DNA from 2 places in the Streptococcus agalactiae genome. Region 1 is predicted to be linked to the other one. Evidence: riboswitches for the same ligand, from Rfam matches in the RefSeq annotation. Region 1 holds a riboswitch; the other holds the start of a gene.
The links. A riboswitch is a leader RNA that binds a small molecule or an ion and turns the genes downstream of it on or off. The one in region 1 is predicted to bind FMN.
Positions count from the first base shown of each region.

Region 2: linked by a shared signal. The riboswitch ahead of ribD (bifunctional diaminohydroxyphosphoribosylaminopyrimidine deaminase/5-amino-6-(5-phosphoribosylamino)uracil reductase RibD) and the one ahead of QOR44_RS06900 (ECF transporter S component) in region 1 are both predicted to bind FMN.

Region 1 covers NZ_OX460931.1:1,337,498-1,343,755, forward strand. The annotation lists gene mnmL (tRNA modification radical SAM protein MnmL/YtqA) at 1-538, opposite strand, end outside; gene QOR44_RS06895 (phosphatase PAP2 family protein) at 631-1,272, opposite strand; gene QOR44_RS06900 (ECF transporter S component) at 1,253-1,837, opposite strand; FMN riboswitch at 1,907-2,052, opposite strand; gene QOR44_RS06905 (sortase) at 2,121-2,720, opposite strand; gene QOR44_RS06910 (isopeptide-forming domain-containing protein) at 2,713-3,384, opposite strand; gene QOR44_RS06915 (class C sortase) at 3,374-4,249, opposite strand; gene QOR44_RS06920 (SpaH/EbpB family LPXTG-anchored major pilin) at 4,287-5,804, opposite strand; gene QOR44_RS06930 (InlB B-repeat-containing protein) at 5,845-6,258, opposite strand, start outside.
Region 2 covers NZ_OX460931.1:658,225-664,482, forward strand. The annotation lists gene QOR44_RS03555 (Nramp family divalent metal transporter) at 1-1,027, opposite strand, end outside; FMN riboswitch at 1,447-1,561, shown strand; partial or broken gene ribD (bifunctional diaminohydroxyphosphoribosylaminopyrimidine deaminase/5-amino-6-(5-phosphoribosylamino)uracil reductase RibD) at 1,755-2,685, shown strand; gene QOR44_RS03565 (riboflavin synthase) at 2,666-3,316, shown strand; gene QOR44_RS03570 (bifunctional 3,4-dihydroxy-2-butanone-4-phosphate synthase/GTP cyclohydrolase II) at 3,334-4,527, shown strand; gene ribH (6,7-dimethyl-8-ribityllumazine synthase) at 4,542-5,012, shown strand; gene lysS (lysine--tRNA ligase) at 5,087-6,258, opposite strand, start outside.

The sequences.
Region 1 (6,258 bases):
GAGCTAATTCTCGTATTCTCTTAACAGTTTTTTTGTAAAGGTCATATGAATGTGCTCTATTTATTAATGCAGAAGTTGCTTCATAAGTTGTCTGAAGGCCTAATTCTAAAGTCACATGCATTCTTTCAGAAAGTTCAGCGAGATAGTATATAGTTTCATCAGGTAAGCAATCCGGCCTTGTTCCGATGTTGATCCCGATAACTCCTGGCTCATTAATAGCCTGTTCGTAACGCTCTTTAATTATCTCTAACTTAGCATGGGTATTGGTAAAATTTTGAAAATAGACTAAGTATTTATTAACCTCAGGCCACTTTCTATGCATGAAATCAATTTCTTTATAGAATTGTTCACGAATAGGAGCTTCTGGAGCAACTATAGCATCCCCTGAACCAGAAACTGTGCAAAAAGTGCATCCTCCTCTAGCAACTGTTCCGTCTCTGTTAGGACAGTCAAAACCAGCATCTATAGGTAATTTAAATATTTTTTCTCCAAAGAGTTCTCGATAATAATCATTAATCGCACGATAACGTTTTTTCATAGGATAATTGTATCACAATTTTAACTAAAATAACCTCACTACTACAATAAAACTAAAAAAGATTGGAACGTCAGTTAGTCCCAATCTTTTATTTACTTCACTTTCTTTAACCAATCCTTGGCTAAAAAGATATACGCAGTTAGATTCAAAATACCATAAGCAAGTATAAAACCAGCTAAAACATCTGTCGGAAAATGAACCCCTAGGTAAATACGAGATAACCCAATTAAAAAAATGAGCAAACCCAAAATACCTTGGCACAACAGTTTCCATATACTCTTAGGCATATAGTACTGCAATAAAATAATAATACTCCCAAATATCATAAATGTTCCCATCGAGTGCCCACTGGGAAACGAATAGCCACCTGCAAATACTAAATGGGTTAAAGTTGGTCTCACTCTTTGAAAAATAAGTTTTAAAGAAAGTATACATATACCAGAGATAATAGCATTTACTGCGATAAATCTAGCTTGAGGATACCACTTCTTAAGGTAACAGAAAGTGACGCTCATAATCGCAATAGCTATCTGGCTTACAGTATTACCAACCACAGTGATTAACTTGAAAAATCTTGTAGAAAGATTTGGCAACTGTCCTCTAACACTTTCTTGAATAGTTTGGTCAAATGCGATTACAGTGTCGGGCCAATATTTGATGACCAATCCTAAACTGAAAAATAAGATAATAGCAATAAATGCTTGAATAAGTTTACTATTTTGACGAGATAACATTAGTCTTTTTATATCTTTCTAATATTGGCAAACAAGCCACGTAAGTTAGATAGAAAACAATCGAAATTAAAATTCCCTCAACGATATTAAATGGAATAACCATTGTTAAAAGGTAATTGCCTACACCAATAAATGTTCTGATATCAAAGTTAGCAAATATAGCATACAAAGGAATCGCAAAGACATAGTTGAGAGCTACCATAGATACAGTCAAGCTAACTGTACCAAATAAACTAGCTTTAATAAAATCTTTTGCACTCTCTCTATTTTTCCAGAAAATAGCGAAACTTGCTAAAAATAGAGCTAGAGCAACCATATTCATCGGTAAACCGATAAAGGTTTCTGGACCACGATTAGCAAGTATAACTTTTAAAAGTGATCTTAATAAGAGTACACCATAACTTGATTTCAAATCAAATAAAATAAAAGCAACTAACATCGGAAGGATTGAAAAATCAACCTTTAAAAATTCTGCTCCTGGTATTAATGGAAATGAAACCATCATCAATACAAAAGATAAGGCAGAAAGAATGGCGATTGTCACCATTTTACGTGTATTTGTCATAAAAAAATTCCTCCAATTTAAATAAATTGAAAGAAGCTCCAAAGGTAAGCGTAGGTACGCGAAAAAAACCTTTGTCTTCTCCCATCCAGACTTTACTGTCGGTTGTGGAATCTCACCACATCAGCTTTCGCTCGCGGACTGATGCTTCACAACTGACAAATAAGTTGGAAGCGATTACCGCCGGTCGGGAATTACACCCTGCCCTGAAGACACCTATAGCATAACAAAAAAAACTTGCAATTGCAAGTTTTTTAATCACTAATTAGTAGTAGATTGTATAATATTAATTTTTAACATCAATTAATTGACAGCGCACTAATACTCTAGCTACTCCTGCCTTTGTACAAGTAAACAGGCTTAAGTCCCAATCATTGTCTGATGTGGCAGTTTTATAAACTTTTTCAATCGCTGTTGGTTCAATAATTTCTCTATTACTGATTTTGTAGTGATAGATTTGCCCTGTTGTAGTTGTAAAATAAACATCCGTTCCCATATCTACATTTTTTAAAGCATCAAAATGATAAGGAAAATTATGCGCACAAATCACCATGTTATTAGTTAAATAAGAACCATAATACCTTGTAGGCGTTTTAGACAGTTGTTCAAAACTATAATTAGCAGCTACCGGTAAATGCAGTTTTAAGTTCGGAATATCCAGAGTTCCCAAGTAATCTGTTTTATCCAACTTTTTTACAGGTAATTCTCCATTTTCTGAACCCTTTACTTGATGCGTAATAGATTTATCAAGCGCCTTGACAATATGCTTAGAAGTTAAATCAGCTTGATGCGCCTGATTAATATTATACCAACCCCAATAGATTCCAGAACTTACCAGAATGATTCCAAGTATAGCTAAAAAATTTGCTGAATATCTTCTAATCACGTCTTCTTCTCCATTTTAGGGCTATTATTAAACACAGAAGTCCTGACATAATTAGTATAGGTATTGGCCACCATACTTGTCCAGTAAACGGGAGCTTTCCCTTTGTCTGATGTGCTACTGTAGGAGTAATCGTCTCTTCTTTTTTAGGTTTAGCATTTAAAGGGCTCATTTTCTCAAATGCTGTAATATCGTACTTCCCATCCTTAGGTATTGATAGTATAAAGGGAAACATTAGTTCATAACCTTGAGCTGTTTTAGTCTGAATAAATAGATAAATCCCTTGAGGAAGATTGTTCGCAACAATACCTTCAGCCGGTAAATTATCAAACGTTTGTAAAGGTTGAATTTTATGAACAGCTTTTGTTAGTAGATTGACATATTTGGCTTGGTTACTATCAAGGTTTACTTGTGTTAGATCATCGTCTTTTATCCCAATACCTTGAAATGGGGTAGTCAGAGTAAAAACTTGATTACCATCAACATCTTTAGCTTGTGCTACTTGGTAAACAAGTAAATTACCGCCAGCGATACCTTGATTATTATACTTATTTTGTATAGTAATAGAACCCGTTTTCATCTGATCATTGGTATCAGCAGACACAAGTTGAGTACTTAGACTAAATAATAAGAGAAGAGTTATCTTTAGGATCTTTTTATAAATCATTGTTCTCTTCCTTTCTCATTGCTTGTTTTAAAATTTTCTTACGTTGACGTGCTCTCCTAGTTACTTCTAAAAAGATTAAAAGTAAAATCAAAGTAAGGAAAATAGCGATAAATGGTGCGATATAAATAGGCTCTATTTGTATTGCCTCTGCTACCACCAAAGCGTTACCATTATCGTTTGGTACACGATGTCCTCTCACTAGTAACCGATGGGTATTAACGCCATATGGTGTACACGTCACCAAAGTTTGGTAGTCTTTACCTTTAACAATTTGTAAATCCCTCAAATCATCCGGTTTAACTGTTCTGATTTGATCCACTTGATAAGTATATGTTTCATTTAAGATACTGACTGTCCAGTGGTCTCCAGCTTTTAACTTATTCAAATCAGAAAAAAGCCTTGAAGAGGGTAAACCTCTATGTCCTGATAAAATAGAATGAGTTGAGTCTCCTCCAATTGGAAGACTACTTCCTTCTAAATGACCAATAGAAGTTTGAAGCACTTTTTCACTTGTACCATGATAAAGTGGTAATTTTATGTTTATCTTTGGAATTGAAATATAACCCATATTACCCGTTTTATCTATAGCCAGTTGTGAATTATAATCCAAACGCTCTTGGTCAGTCATGTGCCACTTCATTCCTGAAGTTTTAAATTGCTTATTATATTCTTTGGCTCGGTTAATAATTTTTTTATAATCGTTTTCATCCATATGCGTTACGCGGTCTTGGTAATCCATAATCGCTCGAGATTGGTGAAATGAATTCCAATAATTAGCAAGTGAAGGATAAGCCATTAAGCCTACCCCCACTGCAATTATAGTGACAAGCAAAATGGATACTAAATGTTGTCTTATTTTTTTCATATATTTTAAATCTGTACCACTTTGCTAGCCCATCTTATTAAGAACGTAAACGACGACGAGCAACAAGCACGATACCTGCTCCTATTACTAAAATTGCACCTATAATGTAGAAAATTGTTGTACCAATACCACCTGTTGAAGGCAACTCAGTACCTTTGTTATTTTTTACAGTTGATGTTACTAAAAGAGTATCTTGATTTCCTTCAGCTCCTAGCTTTAATTCAACAGGTGTTTCATCAGTCATTAAATTATAACCTGCAGGAGCCTTCGTTTCAACTAATTTATATGTTCCTGAAGCAAGTCCTAAAATGCTCACTGTACCACTTGAATCAGTTCTGTATGGCGTAGCCTTAGACTGATCAGTTGTCCATTTTACATTCTCACTGTCACTGTAGTCAAGAAATTCTCCCTGAGAGTTTTTCACAATAAAGGTTGCTCCTTCCAAGACCTTATTGCTATCAGCTCCATCTATTTTTTTTATTGTAATTTTACCATCATTTACACTGACTTTTTGACCCGAATCTGAATTTTCTTCATTTGGATTTATTTTAGCAGTATTAGTATTTTCCTCTATAGTGCCAGACCCTGGCGTAGCCTTACTTTTTAATACTCCCGTATAAGTAACTATAATTTTGTTAACTCCTGAATAATAAAAATCATCTTTTCCACCTGTATTACTATCTGAGGATTGAAGTTTTGTAGCCGCCCAAGGAATTGTTAATTTAAAGTTATTATTTAATTCTGAAACAGTATATGTCCCATTTTTATCACTTATTGTACCGTTATCCTTACTAAGAGTTTTTGATACTCCATCTGCACTAGTAACAGTAACAGTATAACTTCCTTCATCTAAATCTACAACATTTTGGGCAGGCATTGTGTCATCTAATACATATTGATAAACCTTACTGCTACCATTATAATTTACTGCATTTTCATAGGTTATTGTATAAGTAACTTTATCACCAACTGAGTAAGAGGTACGATCAACAGTCTTTCCTCCGTTCTGTCCCCAACCTGCAGTCGAATTTTTCTCATGGATAGTGGCATTAGGAGAAACAGATGTTACCATTACCGTAGAACCATTATTTATAGAGCTTTTTATATAATAATAGCCATAATCTAGACCTGAAATTATCTCAGTACCATCAACGCCTGATTCCGTAACTGAATTTCCCGCGGTGATGCTGCTAGAAATTGTTTTGGCCCACGTTGCAATTGCTACATCACTCACTCCTTCTTTTTTACTAACGTATGTACGCCCTCCTGTAGTTGAGGTCGTAAATAAGTCAGTGAAACCTGTGGATGACTGATACATTGTCTCCTTACCTTGTGGAATCATATAAGATACGCCATCTTTGCCAATATCAGTCATTGAGGAATCTGCTACTTCTGCATCAAAAATTTTATATGGGGTATAGGTTGCGCCTTTTTGAGTATCTTGAACTGTAATTGTCCCTGTCTCAGCGGCAAAAGCTATCGGCGTAACTGGTGATACAGCCATACCAAATGCTAAACTCGCCACTAACAGCGATTGAATCATTTTCTTTTTCATTGAAATCTTTCTCCTAAAATCATATTGATGAATGATTAATTCATATTTTTTTTCGATAGTATAATATTAATCCTGATGGTAGAGCTAAAGCTAAACCAACTAGGATATAAATGTGTGTTCCAATACCTCCAGTACTAGGCAATTCTGTTCCTTTACTGTTAGTAATTTTAAAAGTATATACTGTACTTCCATCTACTAAATTCTCTTTTATTGGTGTCGCATTATTACCATTTTGTTCAAAGGTAACTCCCGTAGAAATCACTAATACTGACATATCATTTTTAGGTAGTAGGTACCCTGGAGGGGCCTTTGTCTCTGTTAGGTAGTATTTTCCTACTGGCAAACTGAGGTAGTTATTAGCATCCACTAATAACAAGCCTTTATCGTTTGTCACCAGCCCTGAATACATAGGATGTGAAGCTTTATTCCCATTAGCATCTGATTCATAAATATC
Region 2 (6,258 bases), 680 kb from region 1:
TAACGATTTGTCCTGTTAAAGTACCTGTAATCGTTGAATTTTGACCACTTGCTAGTAGGGCAACTGCAAAAAGGGTAGAAAGGAAAGAACTGGCTACTGCACCAGTAATAGTTTTATCAGATAAGGCAAGATACATTTGAGAAAAGGCACTGATATCATTAGCATGCCCATAAAATAGACTAGCTCCTAAGACTAATAGTAGCGAATTCACGACAAATGCAAGTGATAGCTGAATGTTAGAATCTAAGGTCATGAAACGTACAGCTTTTTTTATTGAAGATTTATTATGATAATCCACGCGTCTAGTCTGAGATAAAGAAGAATGTAAATAAAGATTATGTGGCATGACTGTTGCGCCGATAATGCCAAGAGCGAGGGTTAAAGGACTATTTTTTCCTTCATGTGATATGTTAAAAAGCTCATGGTGTGGTAAAAATCCTTTGAACATAGCATCTAAATCAGGTTGTGATAAAACAACTAAATATGTAAAGATTATCAAAATTGTCAATATGAGAACAGAAACAAAGGCTTCAATTTTTTGGACGCCTAACTTCATTAAGAGTAAAAGTAAGAATACATCCAAAATAGTAATCATGATAGACAGTAACAAGGGCCAGCCAAATAATAAGTGAAGAGCAATGGCAGAGCCAATGACTTCTGCTAAATCAGTAGCGATAAGGGCTAACTCAATGATAATAAATAGCAGGTAACGAAGCGGTTTTGGGAGTCGAGAAGCTGTTGCTTGTGCTAAGTCCTGTCGTGTAACAATACCAAGCTTGCCAGCCATTTGTTGTAATTGCATCGCCATCAAAGAAGATACTAAAACAACAAACAATAGTAAGTAACGATAGGTAGCTCCACCAATAACGCTAGTAATCCAGTTACCTGGATCCATATAACCAACTGCAACCAAAGCTCCAGGTCCAAGAAAAGCTCTTAAAGTGTTCCAAAAAGAGCTATTGTGAGGAACCTCAACGCTCTGATTAACTTCGGATAAGGATCTTTTGACGGAATGATTTTGATTCATGTAATACTATACTTTCTAGTAATCTCAAGCCATTATAACAAATAGAAAATAGAAAAACAATTAAAAATTAACGCTACTTAATAATCGATTGAGGTGCTGTTTAGTATTAGAGAACTATTTTCTTAACAGTTACATTTGAAATAACAAAATAACAGATTTCTATCGATTATTTTTAGTTCCGTAGATTTACCTAAGTTATTTAAGTGGAGTAAACTATATCTGTAGTGAATTTTTTAAGAAATATAATCCAATAATACTATCGATTCTTGTTTGATTAGTTCGAAAGATTGCTTTATGGTATAGATATACTGTCTTGTAAAGATAAGAATAGATGAGCTACTTAATTATTATTTTATAATAAAAAACACATTATTTTTATTGACAAATAAAAATGAGTTTAGTAAAATAACTGTCAAATAGAATTTCTTCGGGGTCAGGTGAAAATCCTAACCGGCGGTATAGTCCGCGAGCTTTCGAGCATGAACTGGTGTGATTCCAGTACCGACAGTAAAGTCTGGATGAGAGAAGAATTCAGTGATTGTCTGCTACTTGCAGTTTATTTGTGCTGGATTAATGAGAGACTCCCTATAGTTTTCTATAGGGAGTCTTTAGTTTTTTTGTGCTACCTAAAATATAATGCTAATTAGTATAATCAACGACTTCTCATCCCTCCCCTTAGTTTTCTATTTTAGAAGCTAAGGGTTTTTATTTTAGAAGGAAAAAGGAAATGATGAAAAAAGAAGACTACATGGCATTAGCCTTGAAAGAGGCTGAGAAAGGTATGGGGTTCGTTGCTCCCAACCCATTAGTAGGTGCTGTTATTGTTAAAGATGATCGTATAATTTCCAAAGGTTATCATAAACGATTTGGAGATTTACATGCGGAAAGACAGGCTATTAAAAATGCTGATGAGGATATCTCTGGAAGTACTCTGTACGTGACTTTAGAACCATGCTGTCATGTGGGTAAGCAACCACCTTGTACTGAAGCTCTTATTAAATCTGGTATCAAAAAAGTAGTAGTTGGAAGTTTAGATCCAAATCCTTTAGTTTCAGGAAAAGGGATTGCCTTGTTAAGAAAAGAAGGTTTAAATGTTGAAGTTGGTATCTTAAGAGAAAAATGCGATGCTCTGAATGAAAGATTTATTTTTCACATGACCTATAAGCAGCCTTTTGTTTATTTGAAATATGCTATGACTTTAGATGGGAAGATAGCTACAAAGACGGGCGATTCTAAGTGGATATCAAATGAGCGCTAAAACAATACCAACATGGATTGCAACATGTTCAGATAATCTTGCTCAGCAACAAACATTAAAAGAAATGGGTTGCCGTTTGATTAAGGTCCCAAGAAAAGATGGAAAGCTGGATTTGAAAGTATTAATGACTATTTTAGGACAAGAAGGGATTGATAGCCTTCTTATTGAAGGAGGAAGTAGTTTACATTTTTCAGCTTTAGAAGCTGGTATTGTTAACAGACTAATTGTTTTTATTGCACCCAAAATAATAGGAGGTCTGAAAGCAAAAACAGCTATTTCTGGAGAAGGCTTGGATTGGCTTAACCAAGCTTTCAGAGTAAAAGATATTGAACTTAGTCGTATGGATTCTGATGTTGTTATTGAAGGAAAGGTAGAACATTATGTTTACAGGAATTATTGAGGAAATGGGTCAAGTCAGTCGTATTCGGAATGGCATAAAGTCCCAACAATTAAGTATTGATGCTCCCAAACTAGTCCCTTTATTAAGAAAAGGGGATAGCGTAGCTGTTAATGGTGTTTGTTTGACGGTTCTTGACAAAAGTGAAAAAGCTTTTATGGCAGACGTCATGCCAGAAAGTATGATGCGAACAAGTTTAGCTGCTTTACGACTTCATTCTAAAGTTAACTTAGAATTAGCACTCAGAAGTGACTCAAGGCTAGGGGGGCATTTTGTTCTTGGACATGTAGATGGGGTTGGAAAAATAGAAAAAATCCAAAAAGATGATATTGCTGTTAGATTTTCAATTGATGCTCCGCCCAGTATTATGTCTTATATTATAGAGAAAGGTTCGGTGGCTCTAGATGGGATTAGCCTAACGGTGGTATCATTTACAGAGCATTCTTTTGAAGTTTCGGTCATTCCCCACACGATGGCTCAAACTAATCTATCCTTAAAAAAGGTTGGGGATTTATTAAATATCGAAGTGGATGTTTTAGGCAAATATGCTGAGAAATTTTTAGCACCGACTAATAGAACTAATCACACTTCATCGGTAATGGATTGGTCTTTTTTATCAGAAAATGGCTACTAAGAGAGAGGAGAAAGCTAATGGCCTTTAGTCCAATAAAAAAACTTTTACAAGACATCAAATCAGGGAAAATGGTAGTTTTGATGGATGACGAAAATAGAGAGAATGAAGGGGACCTTATTTGTGCGGCTGAAATGGTGACAAAAGAGTCGATTAATTTTATGGCTAAATTTGGGAAAGGATTAATTTGCTTACCTCTGTCTAATTACTATGCTGAAAAGTTAGAATTAGCTCAAATGGCTAGCCATAATACTGATAATCATGAAACAGCTTTTACCATATCCATTGATCATCTATCAACTAGTACTGGGATTTCTGCGGAAGATAGAGCTTTGACAGCTAAGATGGTTGCTAACGATAGTAGCAAAGCTAAAGACTTTAGACGTCCTGGGCACTTATTTCCCTTGTTAGCCAAGGAAGGAGGTGTTTTAGCTAGAAATGGACATACTGAAGCAACCGTTGACCTATGTCGTTTAGCTGGATTAAAGGAATGTGGACTTTGTTGTGAAATAATGGCTGAAGATGGTAGTATGATGAGAAAGGATGAGTTATTAGCATTTGCTCAAAAGCACGATTTAGCTATCGCTACCATAAAACAATTGCAAGACTATAGACGTCAAGAAGAGGGAGGGGTGGTTAGAGAAATTGAGATTCAGCTACCAACGCAATTCGGTCATTTTACGGCTTATGGATATAGCGAAGTTGTGGCAAATAAGGAACATGTTGCCCTTGTTAAAGGGGATATTAGTAGTGGTGAAGATGTTTTATGTCGTTTACACTCAGAATGTTTGACAGGTGATGTCTTTCATTCCTTGAGATGTGATTGTGGGGAACAACTGGCTAATGCCCTCCAACAAATAGAGGCTGAAGGTCGTGGCGTCCTTCTTTATATGAGACAGGAAGGTCGAGGAATTGGTTTGATTAATAAGTTAAAAGCTTATCATTTGCAAGAAGAAGGCTTAGATACTTTAGAAGCTAATTTGGCTTTAGGTTTTGAAGGAGATGAGAGAGACTATGGAGTTAGTGCTCAACTTTTAAAAGATTTAGGTATAAATTCTATAAACTTACTAACCAATAATCCAGATAAAATCCAACAACTTGAAGCAGAAGGAATTTGCGTCAAAAACAGAGTGCCATTACAGGTGGCAGCAACAGCTTATGACCTTAATTATTTAAAAACTAAAAAAGAAAAAATGGGACATCTTTTAGATTAAAGGAGGAAGAAAAAATGACAATTATTGAAGGACAATTAGTGGCAAACGAAATGAAAATAGGAATCGTAGTCTCACGTTTCAATGAATTGATTACATCTAAATTATTATCAGGAGCAGTAGATGGACTGTTGAGACATGGTGTTTCAGAAGAAGATATAGATATTGTATGGGTACCCGGTGCTTTTGAAATCCCCTATATGGCTAGAAAAATGGCATTATATAAAGATTATGATGCTATTATCTGTCTTGGGGTAGTCATTAAAGGCAGCACTGATCATTATGATTATGTTTGTAATGAGGTGACAAAAGGTATTGGTCATTTAAATAGCCAGTCAGATATCCCTCATATCTTTGGTGTTCTAACAACGGATAATATCGAACAAGCTATTGAGAGGGCAGGAACAAAAGCAGGAAATAAAGGTTATGATTGTGCTCTTTCGGCTATTGAAATGGTGAACCTTGATAAAAAATTGCGTGAGCGATAAATCAGAAACCTAACAAAGTTCAGTAGAGGTAATATTAAAACCCACCTTAAATAAGGATGGGTTTTAATATATTCTTATTTCATTGTAGGGAAAAGTAGGACGTCTCGGATAGTTGTTGTATCAGTTAACAGCATACAGAGACGGTCGATACCAATACCTAGTCCACCAGTAGGTGGCATACCATATTCAAGTGCTTCAACATAATCGTAATCAACTCCAGTTGCTTCATCATCGCCAAGTTCTTTAGCAGATGCTTGTGCTTCAAAGCGAGATAGCTGATCAATTGGGTCATTTAATTCTGTAAAAGCATTAGCGTATTCTTTAGTCATGATAAAGAGTTCGAAACGGTCTGTAAAACGAGGGTCTGTATCATTTTTCTTAGCAAGTGGAGACACTTCGACTGGATGACCAAAGACAAAAGTTGGTTGAATTAAAGTGTCTTCAACAAATTCTTCGAAGAAGGCATTAATGATGTGACCAACTGTTGTGAAATGTTTTTCAAGAGGAACATTTTTTTCTTGTGCCAAAGCTTGTGCTTCTTCAAGAGTCATTTCTTTCCAGAAGTCAATACCAGTGATTTCTTTAACCGCATCAACCATATGAACACGTTTGAATGGTTCATTAATTTTAATTTCTGTGCCTTGATAATTGATTGGTCCATCACCTTTTACAGTTTTTGTAACATGCTGGATAATACCTTCTGTCAAGTCCATAATATCCTGGTAGTCAGCATAGGCTTGGTAGGCTTCAATAGATGTGAACTCTGGATTGTGGGTTGCATCCATCCCTTCATTACGGAAAATACGTCCGATTTCATAAACACGCTCCATACCACCTACAATGAGACGTTTTAGATGCAATTCAGTTGCGATACGAAGAACCATGTCAATGTCTTGTGCGTTGTGGTGTGTGATAAATGGGCGAGCAGAAGCACCACCAGCTTCATTATGGAGAACAGGTGTTTCAACCTCTAAGAAACCATTGCTATCCATAAAGCGACGAATTTCTGAAATGATTTTTGAGCGAGTTACAAAACGGTCAAAGCTGTCACGATTTGAGATTAAATCAAGATGACGTTTACGATAGATTGTTTCAATATCAGTTAGGCCGTGGAATTTTTCAGGAAGTGGACGGAGTGCTTTTGAAAGGTGAGTAATATGAGTAGCCTTGATAGAAAGTTCTCCCATATCTGTACGCATTACTTGCCCTTCAACACCAAGGAAGTCACCTAAATCAGCTTTTTTAA